2 regions of the Planococcus sp. YIM B11945 genome follow, and region 1 is predicted to be linked to the other one. Evidence: a T-box and tRNA genes for the amino acid it is inferred to sense, from the RefSeq annotation. Region 1 holds a T-box; the other holds one or more tRNA genes.
The links. A T-box is a leader RNA that pairs with one kind of tRNA and senses whether it is charged. The one in region 1 lies ahead of ileS (isoleucine--tRNA ligase), so its partner is inferred to be a tRNA-Ile.

Region 1 (8,178 bases):
GGATGATATATTACGATTGATTTTAGTGGCTATCAATATTTATTCGTATCTTATAATCGCTAGCATTTTAATGAGTTGGCTTCCCAATGCAAAAGAGTCGGGCATTGGCCAAATGCTTTCAAAAGTTACCGATCCGTATTTAGACATTTTCAGAAAAATTATTCCGCCTTTAGGAATGATCGATTTTTCTCCAATTATTGCCATTTTAGCTTTACGCCTTGCGAGCAATGGCCTGATTGTATTGTTTAACTATTTCGTCTGATAACCTCACATCACGTGGGGTTTTTTGCTTTAACTAATTAAAACATTAAAGGAGGCAGCCAAATGGAGTCCTTGCTTCAGCATTTTAGAAAAGACGAACAGCAATTTATCGAACAAGTTTCAGGATGGATCGTGGACGTTGAAGATCGCTATTCACCAAAGTTGACTGATTTTCTTGATCCTCGCGAACGTTTTATCGTTCAATCGGTATTGGGTTCAAGCGATATTCTGATGGCGGCTTCCGGAACATTCGAGGGAGCGGAAAGGCAGCGTGTTTTGTTGTATCCGTCATACTACGAACCGCAGTCCGAAGATTTTCAAATTACATTGTTTGAACTGAAATATCCAGTACGGTTTGTCACCTTAAAGCATCCTGATATTTTAGGTTCGTTAATGTCAGTCGGCCTTGGACGAGGGAAATTCGGGGATATCCGCATCGAAGGAGAACGCATCCAGTTTGCTGTTGCGGATGAAGTCAGCCAGTACTTGCAGACGAATTTCACTGCAGCAGCAAAAGTCAAAGTCCAATTAAAAGAGGTGGAAGACCCTTCCAATCTTTTGACAACCACAGAAGAATGGGTGGAAGAATCGTTTACGGTCAGTTCCATGCGGCTCGATACGGTCATCAGCTCTGTCTATAACATTTCCCGGCAAAAAGCGGCGGCTCTTGTCCACGGCGGCAAAGTGAAAGTCAACTGGACGGTTATGGAGCATCCGTCGTTTGAACTTCATGAATCGGATATGATTTCTTCAAGAGGCTTCGGGCGCGTCAAAGTCGGAGAAATCGAAGGGCGGACGAAAAAAGACAAAATCCGTCTGCAAATCGGCCGTTTGGACACGAGCAAATAAGCGATTTTGATAAAATGTAAAATTATACTGAAATTTAAGCTGTTCATCTGTATAATGTAGAGAAACGACGATATGTTAAGGAGAGGTGCACGGTAATGCCATTATCCCCGCTGGATATACATAACAAAGAATTTGGCCGCGCGTTTCGCGGATACCAGGAAGACGAAGTAAACGAATTCCTGGACCAAATCATCAAAGATTATGAATTGCTTCTGAAAGAAAAGAAAGAGCTTGAAGAACGTTTGAAGCAGACCGACGAGCGCGTTGGACACTTTACAACGATTGAAACGACGCTGCAAAAGTCGATCATCGTTGCCCAAGAAGCTGCCGAAGAAGTTCGCCGCAATGCCCAGAAAGAAGCAAAATTGATCGTACGTGAAGCTGAGAAAAATGGCGACCGCATTGTCAACGAATCGCTGACTAAAGCGCGGCGTATTGCAATGGAAATCGAAGAATTGAAGAAACAATCCAAAGTGTTCCGCAACCGTTTCAAAATGATCGTCGAAGCCCAGCTGGACTTGATCGACACAGACGATTGGGACACATTGATGGAATACGACGTGGACACTACCAATTTGGACAAGCTGGAAGACGAGAAAAGAGACTAACCTTCTTGACTCAGGAACTTTCAACTTCTATAATTACTAAATACTAAGAATAGTTCAGCCCTGCGCCGAGCTATCCATATACAAAGCGTTGACAGAGACAGTACTCCTTATAATTCGACAAAGCGAGCCGGGGACAGTGAGAGCCTGGTGAAGAATGTAGAGAGGAAAATCACTCTTGAGCTGGATTGGGGAAACGAAGTACCCAATTCCGTCTACACCACGATACGGTGGATCGAGTGGCAGCGTTAAGCTGCAACAAGGGTGGTACCGCGAGTTCAAGCTTCTCGTCCCTTTACCAGGGATGGGGGGCTTTTTATTATGCCTTTAGGAGGAAAAAACGATGGAATACAAAGACACGTTATTAATGCCGAAAACAGATTTTCCAATGCGCGGCAATTTGCCGAACCGGGAACCGGAAATGCAAAAGAAATGGGAAGAAATGGACATTTATTCAAAGGTGCTGGACCGCACAAAAGGCCGCCCTCATTTCATCCTTCACGACGGACCGCCTTATGCCAATGGCGATCTTCATATGGGCCATGCATTAAATAAAGTACTAAAAGACATGATTGTCCGTTCGCGTTCGATGATGGGCTTCCATGCTCCTTACGTTCCAGGCTGGGACACGCATGGTTTGCCGATTGAACAAGCGTTGACCAATAAAGGCGTCAACCGCAAAGAAATGTCGCTTGCCGAATTCCGCAAGCTTTGTGCGGAATATGCTTATGAACAAATCGATAACCAACGCGCGCAATTCAAGCGCATTGGGGTTCGCGGCGATTGGGAAAATCCATATATCACGTTGAAATCTGCATACGAAGCACGCCAAATCCAAGTATTCGGAAGCATGGCGCATAAAGGCTATATCTATAAAGGGTTAAAGCCGGTTTATTGGTCCCCTTCAAGCGAATCTTCATTGGCTGAAGCGGAAATCGAATACCAGGACAAAAAATCTCCTTCTATCTATGTTTCATTTAAAGTAGTTGACGGCAAAGGCGTGTTGGCTGAAGGCACGAAAATCGTCATCTGGACAACAACGCCTTGGACCATTCCGGCAAACCTTGGAATTACAGCCCATGAAGAATTAACTTATGTAGAAGTTTCCGTAAACGGTTCGCTATTTGTGGTCGCTCAAGCGCTGCTTGAAGATGTCGCAAAAGAATTGGAATGGGCAGATTATGAAGTTGTCCGCGAATTGAAAGGCGCGGCATTCGAACACATTTTAACACAGCATCCTTTATATGACCGTACGTCGCTCGTTATGCTCGGTGAACACGTTACAACTGATTCCGGTACCGGATTTGTTCATACGGCGCCAGGCCACGGGGAAGATGACTTTTTAGTCGGCAAGAAATACGGTTTAGACGTTCTTTGTCCGGTTGATGAACGCGGCGTAATGACAGCAGAAGCACCTGGATTTGAAGGGCTGTTTTATGATAAAGCCAATAAATCGATCACGGAAGCACTGGACGCTGCAGGAGCTCTTGAGCATTTGGCGTTTATCACGCACTCGTATCCGCATGACTGGCGGACGAAAAAACCGGTTATTTACCGGGCAACGGCTCAATGGTTTGTTTCCATCGAAGCATTCCGCGACCAAATCTTGAAAGCGATCAATGAAACGACATTCACGCCAGCATGGGGAGAAACACGCTTGTTCAATATGCTGCGCGACCGTGGCGATTGGAATATTTCTCGTCAACGCGTTTGGGGTGTTCCAATTCCGGTCTTTTATGCAGAAAATGGCGATCCGATTATTACGGACGAAACCATTGCTCACATTTCCGATTTGTTCCGTGAAAACGGTTCAAACGTCTGGTTTGAGCGCACAGCTGCTGAATTGCTGCCGCCTGGCTTTACGCATCCGAGCAGCCCGAACGGCATTTTCACAAAAGAAACAGACATCATGGATGTTTGGTTTGATTCTGGATCTTCTCACCAAGGCGTGCTTGACGAGCGGGAAGATTTGTCGTACCCGGCTGATTTGTACTTAGAAGGATCGGATCAATACCGCGGCTGGTTCAACTCATCGTTGATCACGAGTGTTGCAATCAACGGCATTGCGCCTTATAAAGGCATCTTAAGCCACGGCTTTACGCTTGATGGCAACGGCCGCAAAATGAGCAAGTCGCTCGGCAACGTCATCGTGCCAGCTAAAGTAATGAACCAAATGGGAGCGGATATCCTGCGATTATGGGTAGCTTCTGTGGATTACACAGCAGACGTCCGCGTTTCAGATGATAACTTCAAGCAAGTATCGGAAGTATACCGCAAAATCCGCAACACGCTGAAATTCCTTCACGGAAACTTGGCTGACTTTGATGAAAAAGAACATCGTGTAGCATTTGAAGATATGCGCGAAATGGATCAATACATGGCCATGAAGCTGCAAAAAATGATCGAAGCGGTTCGCAAAGGCTATGAAACATATGAATTTTCTTCCATCTACCATGCGTTGAACGGTTTCTGTGCAAACGATTTGAGCTCGTTCTATTTGGATGTAGCGAAAGATGTCGTTTATATCGAAGCGGTAGATCATCCGCATCGCCGTGCAATGCAGACAGTCATGTTCGATTCATTGATGGCCATCTTGAAATTGGCTGCGCCGATCATACCGCATACAGCTGATGAAATGTGGGGCTATTTGAACTTCGTAACGGAAGAAAGTGTACAGTTGACTGACTTCCCAGAAGTGCAAACTAATATAGCATTCGATGACCTTGACCAGAAATGGACACAGTTCATGACAATCCGCGATGACGTGTTAAAAGCGTTGGAAGAAGCTCGGGCTGCGAAAACAATCGGCAAATCGTTAGAAGCAAAAGTCACGGTTTACGGCAGTGAAGAAGTGAAAACCTTGCTTGCTTCAGTTGACGATAACGTTGGGCAGTTGTTCATCGTTTCCCAATACGAATTCGGCGGCGCGAAAGAATCGGCTCCGGAACAAGCACTTGAATTAAATCAAGTTGCAGTCCTTGTGGAAAAAGCGGAAGGCGAAAAATGCGAACGCTGCTGGACGATTTCACAAGAAATCGGCCAGAACGAAACGCACCCGACACTTTGCCCACGATGTGCATCTGTAGTCGAAACACAATTCGCTTAAAATTTCTAGCCCCCGAAAAACCGATAGTCCGGTTTTTCGGGGGTTTTCTTTTTGATTGAAGGTGAATTTATATCCTATTAAACTAGCTATACAAGTTGAATTTAATTACTAATAGAGATGGCTGTTTTGCTCCATATCTTAGATAACACTGCAGAAACGGATAGAGCTTTCTGTTCTCAATAAGCTTGCCTAGCGCCGGCGCGTCCAGGGGCTAGGCGGAGCAATGAGACGAGTGTCTTCTCGGCTCATTGTGGGAGCCAAAGAGGGACCCAAAGGATTTGGGGACCTCTTTTGCGACGAGCTTGTGCAGGAGCAATCGTCTTTGCCTTACCCAAAGCGACCGAAGCGGTTTGTAGAAAGTAAACTCTTATAAAAGCGAAGCAACTCGCAACGGCGCTTACGCTTTCAACTCTTCTGTGGTAAAATAGACTGACTGATGAATTGACGGAGGAAACGCATGTTTATTTATTATGGAATTGCTGCGCTGATCATTGCTTTAGATCAGTGGACAAAGTGGTTGGTTTTGAAAAATATGGAATTGGGTGAACGCATCATTTTGGCGGATCCGTATCTTGCTTGGCTGTCGCACCGTAACCGGGGCGCTGCTTGGGGAATGCTTGAAGGGCAGATGTGGCTGTTTGCAATTATCACAATTGCTGTAATTGGAGCCATTCTGTATTATTTCCATAAGCATGCAAAAGGCAAGCCGTTGTTCCAATTAAGCTTGATGGTGCTGCTTGGCGGTGCGGTCGGGAATTTCATTGACCGGATGTTGCGTGGGGAAGTAGTGGATTTTGTGGATGTGCTGATCCCAGTCATCAACTACGAGTTCCCGATTTTCAACGTCGCTGATGCCGCTTTGACGGTGGGTGTCGTTCTCATGATCATATTTATCATAATTGACGAAAAACAAGAAAAGAAAAAGGTGTCTTAATGGAAGAACTAACAATAGAAATTACCGAAGAAATGGCCGGCGAACGCGTCGATAAAGCTGTTTCTTCAATCGACGAAGACTGGTCGCGCTCCCAGATCCAAAATTGGGTAAAAGAAGGCGCTGTAAAAGTAAATGGAGAAACGGTTAAACCAAACTACAAAGTGCGGTTGGACGATGTCATCATTGTAACGCCGCCATTGCTTGAAGAACTTGATGTAGTTGCAGAAGATTTGTTTTTGGATATCGTTTATGAAGATCAAGACGTATTGGTCGTCAACAAACCAAAAGGGATGGTTGTCCATCCAGCTCCTGGCCATTCTACTGGCACGCTTGTCAACGGCTTGATGTACCACTGCAAAGATCTTTCAGGGATCAATGGCGTGGTGCGTCCAGGGATTGTCCACCGGATTGATAAAGATACGTCCGGGCTTTTGATGGTAGCGAAAAATGATGCTGCTCATACATCGCTTGTAGACCAATTGGTGAAAAAGACTGTAACGAGAAAATATGTAGCGTTGGTCCATGGCCATATTCCGCATGACAAAGGGACAATTGATGCGCCGATTGCACGAGATGCAAAAGAGCGCCAAAATATGGCCATTGTCGATAAAGGCAAACATGCCGTGACGCATTTCCGGGTTTTAGAGCGCTTTGGTAATTTCACACTTGTTGAATGCCGTCTTGAAACTGGCCGCACTCATCAAATCCGTGTTCACATGAAGTATATCGGCTTCCCGCTAGTAGGAGATCCGAAGTACGGACCGAAGAAAACAATGGATATTGGCGGGCAAGCTCTGCATGCAGAAGTGATTGGTTTTAACCACCCGAGAACAGGTGAATACATGGAGTTTTCAGCTGAGCCGCCGCAAGAATATGCGGATCTTTTGGAGTCGCTTCGAAAGAAAGATTGACAAACGGCGAAAGCTATCGCTATACTAAACCTAACGAATCGAATACATCTTCACCTTTAATACAGTCCAGAGAGGCTGAGAAGGTATTTACGCAAAGCCGGAAGTCTGTCTTCCGTGTCTAATTTACTGCGAATATAACCTCTTGCCCTCCGGCAAGAGGTTTTTTATTTTGAGAAGGAGTGGAACCCATGGTAGAAAAAGCAGATATTTTGGATGACAAGGCAGTCGCACGGGCAATTACCCGGATCGCCCATGAAATCATCGAACGCAATAAAGGAATTGACGAGTGCATTTTGGTCGGCATTAAAACGAGAGGCGCATTTATCGCAAAACGCCTTGCTGAACGAATTGAAAAAATCGAAGGCAAGCCGATCATGACCGGGGAACTCGACATCACGCTTTACCGGGACGATTTAAGTGTCAAAACGAAAAACCAGGAACCGCTCGTGCAGCAAGTAGACATTGCCCATAACATCTCCAACAGAAAAGTGGTCTTGGTTGATGATGTGCTTTACACAGGCCGAACCGTCCGGGCAGCAATGGACGCCGTTATGGACCTTGGCCGGCCAGCGCAAATTCAATTGGCGGTCTTGATCGACCGGGGGCATCGGGAACTGCCGATACGCGCCGATTACGTCGGAAAAAATATTCCGACTTCAAGCGACGAACGCATCGTTGTCCAAATGCTAGAAAGCGACGGCAAAGACCGAGTCGCAATCCACGAATAGAGAGAATGGGGAGATCAGAAAGTGAATGAAGCCGTTTTAGATGTACAAGACAAACCAAAAGCCGTGCAATGGATCTCGCTGAGTTTGCAGCATATGTTTGCGATGTTCGGCGCGACCATCTTAGTTCCTCAATTAGTAGGATTAAGCCCGGCAATCGCACTGCTTACAAGCGGCATAGCAACGATCATCTTCATTTTAATTACCCAATTTAAAGTGCCGGCTTATCTCGGCTCCTCGTTTGCATTTATTGTACCGATAACCATCGCTACCGAAACGGGAGGCATCGGATCAGCCATGATCGGCGCCATGTTCGTTTCGTTCGTGTACGCCATCGTCTCTCTCATCATTTGGAAAACAGGCTACCAATGGCTCATGCGATTGTTGCCGCCAATTGTCGTTGGACCAGTCATCATCGTCATCGGGCTGGCGCTGTCTGGTACTGCGGTCGATATGGCCATGAACATCACGGTAAACGAAGTAAAACAATACAGCTTGATTCATTTTTCAGCTGCACTTGTCACCTTGCTTACGGCCATCATTTGCACAATCTATTTTAAAAACATCATCTCTTTGATGCCGGTGTTGATCGGGATTTTAGTCGGCTACGCTTATTCAGCAGCTGTTGGCATCATTAATTTTACTCCCATACGCGAAGCGAAATGGATTGCTTCACCCGACTTCTTAATTCCGGGCGTCGACTATTCGTTCCAAGTTACCCCGACTTTGCTGTTCGTTATGGTGCCGATTGCCATCGTCACGATTTCGGAACACATCGGCCACCAGC
Region 2 (8,178 bases), on a different contig from region 1:
CATCTGACTTTTAATCAGAGGGTCGAAGGTTCGAATCCTTCATGGCTCACCATTTTTTAATTTCATATTGCCACGCGGGTGTGGCGGAACTGGCAGACGCACTAGACTTAGGATCTAGCGCCTTCGGGCGTGGGGGTTCGACTCCCTTCACCCGCACCATTTTTGCGGAAGTAGTTCAGTGGTAGAACGCCACCTTGCCAAGGTGGAGGTCGCGAGTTCGAACCTCGTCTTCCGCTCCATTTTTTCAAATGCAATGCAAGCCGACCCTAAGCCGGGGTGGCGGAACTGGCAGACGCACAGGACTTAAAATCCTGCGGTAGGTGACTACCGTACCGGTTCGATTCCGGTCCTCGGCACCATTTTGTTTGCAAAAAACCACATACGCGCCCGTAGCTCAATTGGATAGAGTACTTGACTACGAATCAAGCGGTTAGAGGTTCGAGTCCTCTCGGGCGCGCCATATTTTTTCACACTCAGCAATTCAGTTCGGGAAGTAGCTCAGCTTGGTAGAGCACTTGGTTTGGGACCAAGGGGTCGCAGGTTCGAATCCTGTCTTCCCGACCATTACAACGGGGCCTTAGCTCAGCTGGGAGAGCGCCTGCCTTGCACGCAGGAGGTCAGCGGTTCGATCCCGCTAGGCTCCACCAACTATATATTTAAAGATCCTGGCGGCGTAGCTCAGCTGGCTAGAGCGTACGGTTCATACCCGTAAGGTCGGGGGTTCGATCCCCTCTGCCGCCACTTTTTTAGGACCTTTAGCTCAGTTGGTTAGAGCAGACGGCTCATAACCGTCCGGTCGCAGGTTCGAGTCCTGCAAGGTCCACCATTTATATATTAACCTGGAGGAATACCCAAGTTTGGCTGAAGGGATCGGTCTTGAAAACCGACAGGGGAGTCAAATCCCGCGGGGGTTCGAATCCCTCTTCCTCCTCCATATTTTTAAAATGGGTGGACAACTTTTTTAAAAGGAATTATCATTATCGCGGGGTGGAGCAACGAGCCGTACGAAGACGGCGAAGTAACATCGATGCAGGCGTCAGCCGAAGCAGATGTCCATTAAGCGTAAAGCATAACCAATCTTCGTAAATAATATTATCGCGGGGTGGAGCAGTTCGGTAGCTCGTTGGGCTCATAACCCAAAGGTCGCAGGTTCAAATCCTGCCCCCGCAACCAAATGGTCCCGTGGTGTAGCGGTTAACATGCCTGCCTGTCACGCAGGAGATCGCCGGTTCGATCCCGGTCGGGACCGCCATTTTTATCTTACATATATGTGGGTCAGTAGCTCAGTTGGTAGAGCATTAGATTGAAGCTCTAAGTGTCGGCGGTTCGACTCCGTCCTGACCCACCATATTGCGGGTGTAGTTTAGTGGTAAAACCTCAGCCTTCCAAGCTGATGATGAGGGTTCGATTCCCTTCACCCGCTCCATATTTTGTACATATGGGCCTATAGCTCAGCTGGTTAGAGCGCACGCCTGATAAGCGTGAGGTCGATGGTTCGAGTCCATTTAGGCCCACCATTCCGAAGTAGCTCAGTGGTAGAGCACCGCACTGTTAATGCGATGGTCGTAGGTTCGAGTCCTACCTTCGGAGCCATACTGGGGAAGTACTCAAGTGGCTGAAGAGGCGCCCCTGCTAAGGGTGTAGGTCGGGAAACCGGCGCGAGGGTTCAAATCCCTCCTTCTCCGCCAGTATATGGCCCCTTGGTCAAGCGGTTAAGACACCGCCCTTTCACGGCGGTAACACGGGTTCGAATCCCGTAGGGGTCATCCTTAAAATACCATGCATCTGATGCATGGTATTTTGTTTTGTCTAAAACTGCTTTTGTTATCGCTTTGCCAATCATTTTTAATTAAAGAGCGATTTTTGGTCTGCTGTCTATAAAACCTCCATTTGTAAATGAAAACGAGTTGATCAATAACTATCTAAAGGGAACAATAGAAGGTGAATGCATCAAAGAGAAAGACCTTCACAGTAATTCTTTAATAGCTTATGCGGATTCTAAGTGACAAGCTTTATATGTTTTAATTATAAAAAGAGACTGGCTTAGCAGCTATAATTTCTGCTAAAGCCAGTCTCTTTTTATAGGGTGAATAAATGATGGACTAAAAGCCCGATTCCTAAAAGGAAAGCGAATAGTGTATTGGTAATTCCTGTTGCTTTCATTGCAGGCATTACTTCTAAAGGTTCTGTATAGCGTTTAAAGGTCTTAACAACTTTCACAGCTTTTGGTGCGCTCAAAAATACGAGAAGCGTCCAAGGAGTGACAGCGCCCATAACTACTAATACCAGCACCCAAAGATACGACAAAGCGAAAAAGGCGAGCAGGATATTAACAGCAGTTGGGCGTCCTACTAAAATAGCCAACGTTTTACGGCCGCTTGCAGCATCTCCGACCATATCCCGAATGTTATTGGTTAACATTATAGCTGCAACTAGAAGAGTGCTTGGTACTGCAAGCAATGAAGCAGTGGTGGTCACTTCGCCGGTTTGAATAAAAAAGGCAATGATGACAATCAAGTAACCCATAACGACACCGGAAAATAGTTCGCCAAAAGGTGTGTAAGCTATGGGATACGGGCCGCCGGTGTACAAATAGCCGATTGACATGGCGATTCCGCCAACGAGCAATAGCCACCAGCTTGTCTGAGAACAAATCCAAATGCCGATAATGCCGGCGATAACATATAACATCAATGCTAAAGTTAGGACGGTTTTAGGCTTGACGCCGTTGCGGACAATGGCGCCGCCGATACCGACGGATTTTTCGTTATCCAGCCCTCTTGCAAAATCATAATACTCGTTGAACATATTGGTGGCTGCTTGAATCAGCAAACTGGCAACCAGCATAGCCAAAAACAACAGCCAGTCGATTGATGAAGACTGATCGAGCGCAATCATCGTTCCTAAAAATACTGGGGCGAAAGAAGCGGTCAAGGTATGGGGGCGGGTTAATTGCCACCAGACGCGCCAGCCTTGGTCTGCTTGAATCGAATGTGTCATGTTTATCTCTCCTTTGATTCTTTCCACTCTATATTGTACTGCAAAAACGGCTGAGTGACAGCAAATGGTGTGCCGATTTTTCGAGAAAAGAGTATGATAGAGAATAGAGATTAAAAAGTGAAGCAGTTTAGTAACAGCTGTTTGAAAACGGAGGTAATTTGGTGAATTCACAATCGTATTCATCGACCGATAAATATGAAGATACGCGGTTTTTAGCGTATCGCTTTTTTACTGAAACTATTGAAGTATCCGGATTGTCTGCATTGGCTTTTTTTGAAGCAGGAAAAGAACGCTTCACAGGAAAACGGATGTTTTGGCAAAACCGGGAAAAGACGTTTACGATGGCAGGGTTAGGCCATGCCTATACGTTAACGACAACAAATCATCACGGACGGTTTGAGGAAATTAAACAGGATTGGCAAAGCTTGTGCAAGCAAATCGTTAATAAAGAGCAATCCATTCAACCGGTTTTATTCGGCGGATTCTCGTTTGATCCATTGAATAAAATGCAAAGCGTATGGACGCATTTTCCGGACGCTTATTTTGCGGTTCCGACCTTTCAGCTGCTTGTCAAAGATGGCCGCTCATACATTAGCATTCATTTGGTCAGCAAGAAAGAAGAAGCTGGGGACGATTTTTCAGTACTGAGAAAAGAACGTGATATGCTTGTTCGCGCAGCTAAAGCAGCAGAGCAGAAAAACTACATCAAACCGGCAGCGTTTAACCGGCAAGAAGTGAAAAAAGATGAGTATTTGGAATCAATTAAAAAAGTGACGGCGATCATCAAAGCGAAACAAGCGGATAAGGTAGTGATTGCAAGATCTTTAAAATTAACGTTTGACCAAACGCTTTCGGCATCTTCGGTGTTGAACCAAGTGGCAACCGAACAACCGGAAAGCTTTTTGTTCGGTTTTGAAGCAGAAGACCAGTTTTTCTTCGGCGCGAGTCCGGAACGATTGGTGAAAGTGGAAGCTCGTAAAGCGTTGTCGACTTGTTTGGCAGGATCGACGCCGCGCGGAACAACACAAGAAAAAGATGAAGAATTGGGCAGAACGTTGCTTGCAGACCGAAAAAACCGTTCCGAGCACCAGTATGTGGTCAACATGATCAATAATGTCTTTAACGAGCACTGCCAGGAAGTTGTGGTCCCGAAAGCGCCACGTTTGATGAAAATCCGCGATATCCAGCACCTGTATACACCGGTTCAAGGCAAATTGAATCCGCAGTCGACGCTGCTTGATTTGGTGCGTGATTTACATCCGACGCCTGCATTGGGCGGAGAGCCGAAACAAGCGGCGCTCAGCTTGATCCGCCAGTATGAAACGATGAACCGCGGCTATTACGCTGCACCGATCGGCTGGATAGATGCAAGTGGGGACGGCGAATTTGCAGTGGCAATTCGTTCAGCGTTTGTAAATGGAAAAGAAGCTTACTTATATGCAGGAGGTGGAATTGTTGAAGATTCTACCCCTGAATCAGAGTACGAAGAAACTTGGGTCAAGTTCCGGCCGATGCTCCGTACGCTTGGAGGTCAATTAAGTGACAAATCGTGAATTTTTAACGGAATATGTATCTGCTTTTACGCATTCTATCGTGCATTTAGGAGTGAAGAATGCGGTGATCAGCCCGGGATCCCGGTCGACGCCTCTTGCCTATGCATGCATGAAGCAAGAAGGATTGACGGTGTACCGCCAAATAGATGAACGTTCAGCCGCTTATTTTGCGCTTGGCTTAGCAAAAGCTTCTAGGGAGCCGGTTATGCTTCTTTGCACATCGGGAACGGCTGCTGCCAATTATTTCCCGGCTATTGTCGAAGCCTATTACGCACGAATTCCCCTTATTGTCGTAACGGCGGATCGACCACATGAATTGCGGGATGTCGGCGCGCCACAAGCTATCAATCAAATCAATTTGTTCGGGTCGCATGTGAAATGGTCGGTTGATTTGCCGATGCCGGAACTGGACAATCGCTTGGATTTCCTCGGTCGCCATTTGCACCGTTCGGTCGCCTCTGCGAAAACGGAACCAAAAGGGCCGGTCCACATCAATGTGCCTTTTCGGGAGCCGCTGCGCATTGATTTTGAACAGCATTACGAAAGCCAAGGGGAAATTGCGCATTTCGGCGCTGCAACTGCTTTAACGAATGAAGCGGAAGTATTTTTGCAGGACGTGCTGAAACAGGAAAAAGGGCTTTTGGTGATGGGCGAAATGACTGCACCGGTTTCACAGGAATTTTGGCAGTTTGTCCAAAAATTGCAATGGCCGGTGCTGGCAGATCCATTGTCCAATTTGCGGGCTAAAATTGATCCTTCTTGCAAGGATTTAATCATTGATTCGTATGATGCATTATTGAAAAATAAACTCTTTAAAGACGAAATGGTGCCGGATGTTGTAATCCGTGTTGGGCCGCAGCCGGTTTCAAAGCCGCTGTCGCTGTATTTGACTGCCGTTCGGCCAAAAACTTATGTAGTTTTTGACGAAAGCGCAATGGTGCGGGATGCGCAATCGGTTGTTACGCATCATATCCAGGCTTCTGCAGATAATTTATGGCAACTGCCAATCAAAGCAAAGCCGGCATCAGAATACCGGCTGAAATGGACCGGGGCGTCTGAAATTTTTTGGCGCGTGATGGAACAGCATTGTGAAGAAGAACTGGATGAAGGCGTTTTGGCAAAAGTTTTCTTTGACGAATTGGATGCGTGCGACATGGTCGTCGGCAGCAGTATGCCGATACGCGACGTGGATACGTTTTTTAAAGCGACCCAGCGCGACATCCGCATTTTTGCCAACCGCGGAGCGAATGGCATTGACGGCGTGGTATCGACCGCATTTGGCGTTCAGGCAGCAGGAAAACGCCCGGCGTATTTGTTTATCGGTGATTTGTCGTTTTTGCATGACATGAACGGCTTGATTGCATCAAAAATGCAGCAGACGGATTTGACGATTGTTATCATGAACAACGATGGCGGCGGAATCTTCTCGTATTTGCCCCAGTCACAGGAAGAACGCCATTTTGAAGAGCTGTTCGGCACGCCGACCGGCCTGACGTTCAGCGACGCAGCAAACATGTACGACACGGAGTACGCGGCTGTGCACACGAAAACGCAATTAGCGGATGCGCTGCAGACGGAAAAAACAAAATCTGTGAAAATCATTGAAGTGTTTACCGACCGGCAGGAAAATGTGCTGGTGCACCGCAAATTGTGGAGCCGGTTTGATGAGGAGCTGGCGAAGCAATGGACCTGACAGCAAATGGTGTCCGCTACCATGTGGAAATAGTCAATGAAACGAAAAAGCCCACGCTGGTTTTTTTGCACGGTTTTACGGGAAGTTCAAAAACCTGGCTTCCGGTAATTGCTCGCTTGCAGGAGTTTAAGATTGTCTTGGTCGATTTGATTGGCCATGGACAGACCGACAGCCCTGAGCAAGTTGAGAAATATGCCATGGCTCAGCAACTAAACGATTTGGAAGAGCTGTTTGCCCAATTGGAATTGGAGCAGTTTATGCTTGTGGGTTATTCGATGGGTGGCCGCACGGCTCTTGCCTATGCGTGCACGTATCCAGAGCGAGTAGAAGCGCTAGTTTTAGAAAGTGCGTCTCCGGGGCTGCGAACTCAAGAAGAGCAAAAACAGCGGCGGACAAATGATGCAATGCTTGCTGAACGGCTACTGAAAGACGGCGTGCCGGCGTTTGTGGATTTCTGGGAAAACATTGAGCTGTTTGACAGCCAAAAACATTTGCCGGATTCTGTTAAGCGAGCGGTTCGCGAAGAACGGTTGGCACAGCATCCGGTCGGCCTCGCCAATAGTTTGCTCGGCATGGGAACTGGTTCGCAAGAGTCGTATTGGGGCCAGCTTGAAGACATGCGGATGCCGGTTTTATTGGTGGCAGGGGCGCTGGATCCGAAGTTTATGGGGATTGCAAAAGCGATGCAGGAGCGGATTCGGGATGCGCAATTTAAAGTTGTGCAGGCGGGGCATGCAATTCACGTGGAAAAACCGCTTGAGTTTGCTACAATAGTAGAGGAGTATTTGCTACTAAAATTTTGAGGAGGAACATCATGACTCGAGAATGGGTTACAGAACGTACATATGAAGATATTAAATACGAAACGTACAACGGCATTGCCAAAGTGACGATCAACCGTCCGGAAGTGCGCAACGCATTCCGTCCAAAAACGGTCCATGAAATGATCGATGCATTTTCACGTGCACGTGATGATTCAAAAGTAGGCGTCATCATCTTAACGGGTGAAGGCGAAAAAGCTTTCTGTTCAGGCGGCGACCAATCCGTCCGCGGACACGGCGGCTATGTGGGAGAAGATGAGATTCCACGCTTGAACGTATTGGATCTGCAGCGCTTGATCCGTGTCATTCCAAAACCGGTAGTGGCAATGGTTGCAGGTTTTGCAATCGGCGGCGGGCATGTTTTGCACGTGGTTTGCGATTTGACGATTGCTGCGGACAACGCACGTTTCGGCCAAACTGGACCGCGCGTCGGTTCGTTTGATGCTGGATACGGTTCTGGCTATTTGGCTCGCATCATCGGGCATAAAAAAGCGCGCGAAATCTGGTATTTGTGCCGTCAGTACGATGCACAAGAAGCACTTGATATGGGCTTAGTCAATACGGTTGTTCCTTATGAGCGCCTTGAAGACGAAACGGTTCAATGGTGTGAGGAAATGCTTGAAATGAGCCCGACTGCACTTCGTTTTGTTAAAGCTGCGATGAATGCTGATACCGATGGCCTTGCTGGACTTCAGCAAATGGCTGGAGACGCAACATTGCTTTACTACACAACAGACGAAGCGAAAGAAGGCCGCGATGCGTTTAAAGAAAAACGCAAACCGGATTTCGGTCAATTCCCTCGTTTCCCGTGATTTTGAATAATTGAAAGCTGTCCTCTTCTGGGGACGGCTTTTTTTAAAGAAAGGATTTTTTAGCATGATGTACCCAAACTGGCTATCACAGCGGGCTTATTTAAGCGGCGGGCGAATGGCGCTGTCGTTTGAAGACCGGGAATGGACATTTTCGGAAATCAATGCCATTGCCTTAACCTATGCTGCAAAAATAACGGCGCTTGGTGTGAATAAAACCTCCCGCGTCGCTATTCTTTCCAAATCGCATCCGGAATTTGTTTTTGTCATGTATGGCTGCCTTCATATCGGCTGTGAAATGG

Region 2: it encodes a tRNA-Ile, which carries the amino acid that the T-box ahead of ileS (isoleucine--tRNA ligase) is inferred to sense. The anticodon was not compared.

Annotation. Positions count from the first base shown of each region.
Region 1 covers NZ_JBOZWR010000003.1:125,117-133,294, reverse strand. The annotation lists gene ACRRQV_RS05295 (YggT family protein) at 1-262, shown strand, start outside; gene ACRRQV_RS05290 (RNA-binding protein) at 325-1,110, shown strand; gene ACRRQV_RS05285 (DivIVA domain-containing protein) at 1,206-1,718, shown strand; T-box leader at 1,798-2,013, shown strand; gene ileS (isoleucine--tRNA ligase) at 2,059-4,821, shown strand; gene lspA (signal peptidase II) at 5,279-5,755, shown strand; gene ACRRQV_RS05270 (RluA family pseudouridine synthase) at 5,755-6,666, shown strand; gene pyrR (bifunctional pyr operon transcriptional regulator/uracil phosphoribosyltransferase PyrR) at 6,855-7,394, shown strand; gene ACRRQV_RS05260 (uracil-xanthine permease family protein) at 7,416-8,178, shown strand, end outside.
Region 2 covers NZ_JBOZWR010000001.1:566-8,743, forward strand. The annotation lists tRNA gene ACRRQV_RS00025 (tRNA-Lys) at 1-52, shown strand, start outside; tRNA gene ACRRQV_RS00030 (tRNA-Leu) at 75-159, shown strand; tRNA gene ACRRQV_RS00035 (tRNA-Gly) at 165-239, shown strand; tRNA gene ACRRQV_RS00040 (tRNA-Leu) at 271-359, shown strand; tRNA gene ACRRQV_RS00045 (tRNA-Arg) at 384-460, shown strand; tRNA gene ACRRQV_RS00050 (tRNA-Pro) at 488-564, shown strand; tRNA gene ACRRQV_RS00055 (tRNA-Ala) at 572-647, shown strand; tRNA gene ACRRQV_RS00060 (tRNA-Met) at 668-741, shown strand; tRNA gene ACRRQV_RS00065 (tRNA-Ile) at 750-826, shown strand; tRNA gene ACRRQV_RS00070 (tRNA-Ser) at 842-934, shown strand; tRNA gene ACRRQV_RS00075 (tRNA-Met) at 1,097-1,173, shown strand; tRNA gene ACRRQV_RS00080 (tRNA-Asp) at 1,177-1,252, shown strand; tRNA gene ACRRQV_RS00085 (tRNA-Phe) at 1,273-1,348, shown strand; tRNA gene ACRRQV_RS00090 (tRNA-Gly) at 1,353-1,426, shown strand; tRNA gene ACRRQV_RS00095 (tRNA-Ile) at 1,441-1,517, shown strand; tRNA gene ACRRQV_RS00100 (tRNA-Asn) at 1,519-1,593, shown strand; tRNA gene ACRRQV_RS00105 (tRNA-Ser) at 1,598-1,688, shown strand; tRNA gene ACRRQV_RS00110 (tRNA-Glu) at 1,695-1,766, shown strand; gene ACRRQV_RS00115 (1,4-dihydroxy-2-naphthoate polyprenyltransferase) at 2,080-3,000, opposite strand; gene ACRRQV_RS00120 (isochorismate synthase) at 3,162-4,553, shown strand; gene menD (2-succinyl-5-enolpyruvyl-6-hydroxy-3-cyclohexene-1-carboxylic-acid synthase) at 4,540-6,246, shown strand; gene menH (2-succinyl-6-hydroxy-2,4-cyclohexadiene-1-carboxylate synthase) at 6,237-7,049, shown strand; gene menB (1,4-dihydroxy-2-naphthoyl-CoA synthase) at 7,061-7,879, shown strand; gene ACRRQV_RS00140 (o-succinylbenzoate--CoA ligase) at 7,944-8,178, shown strand, end outside.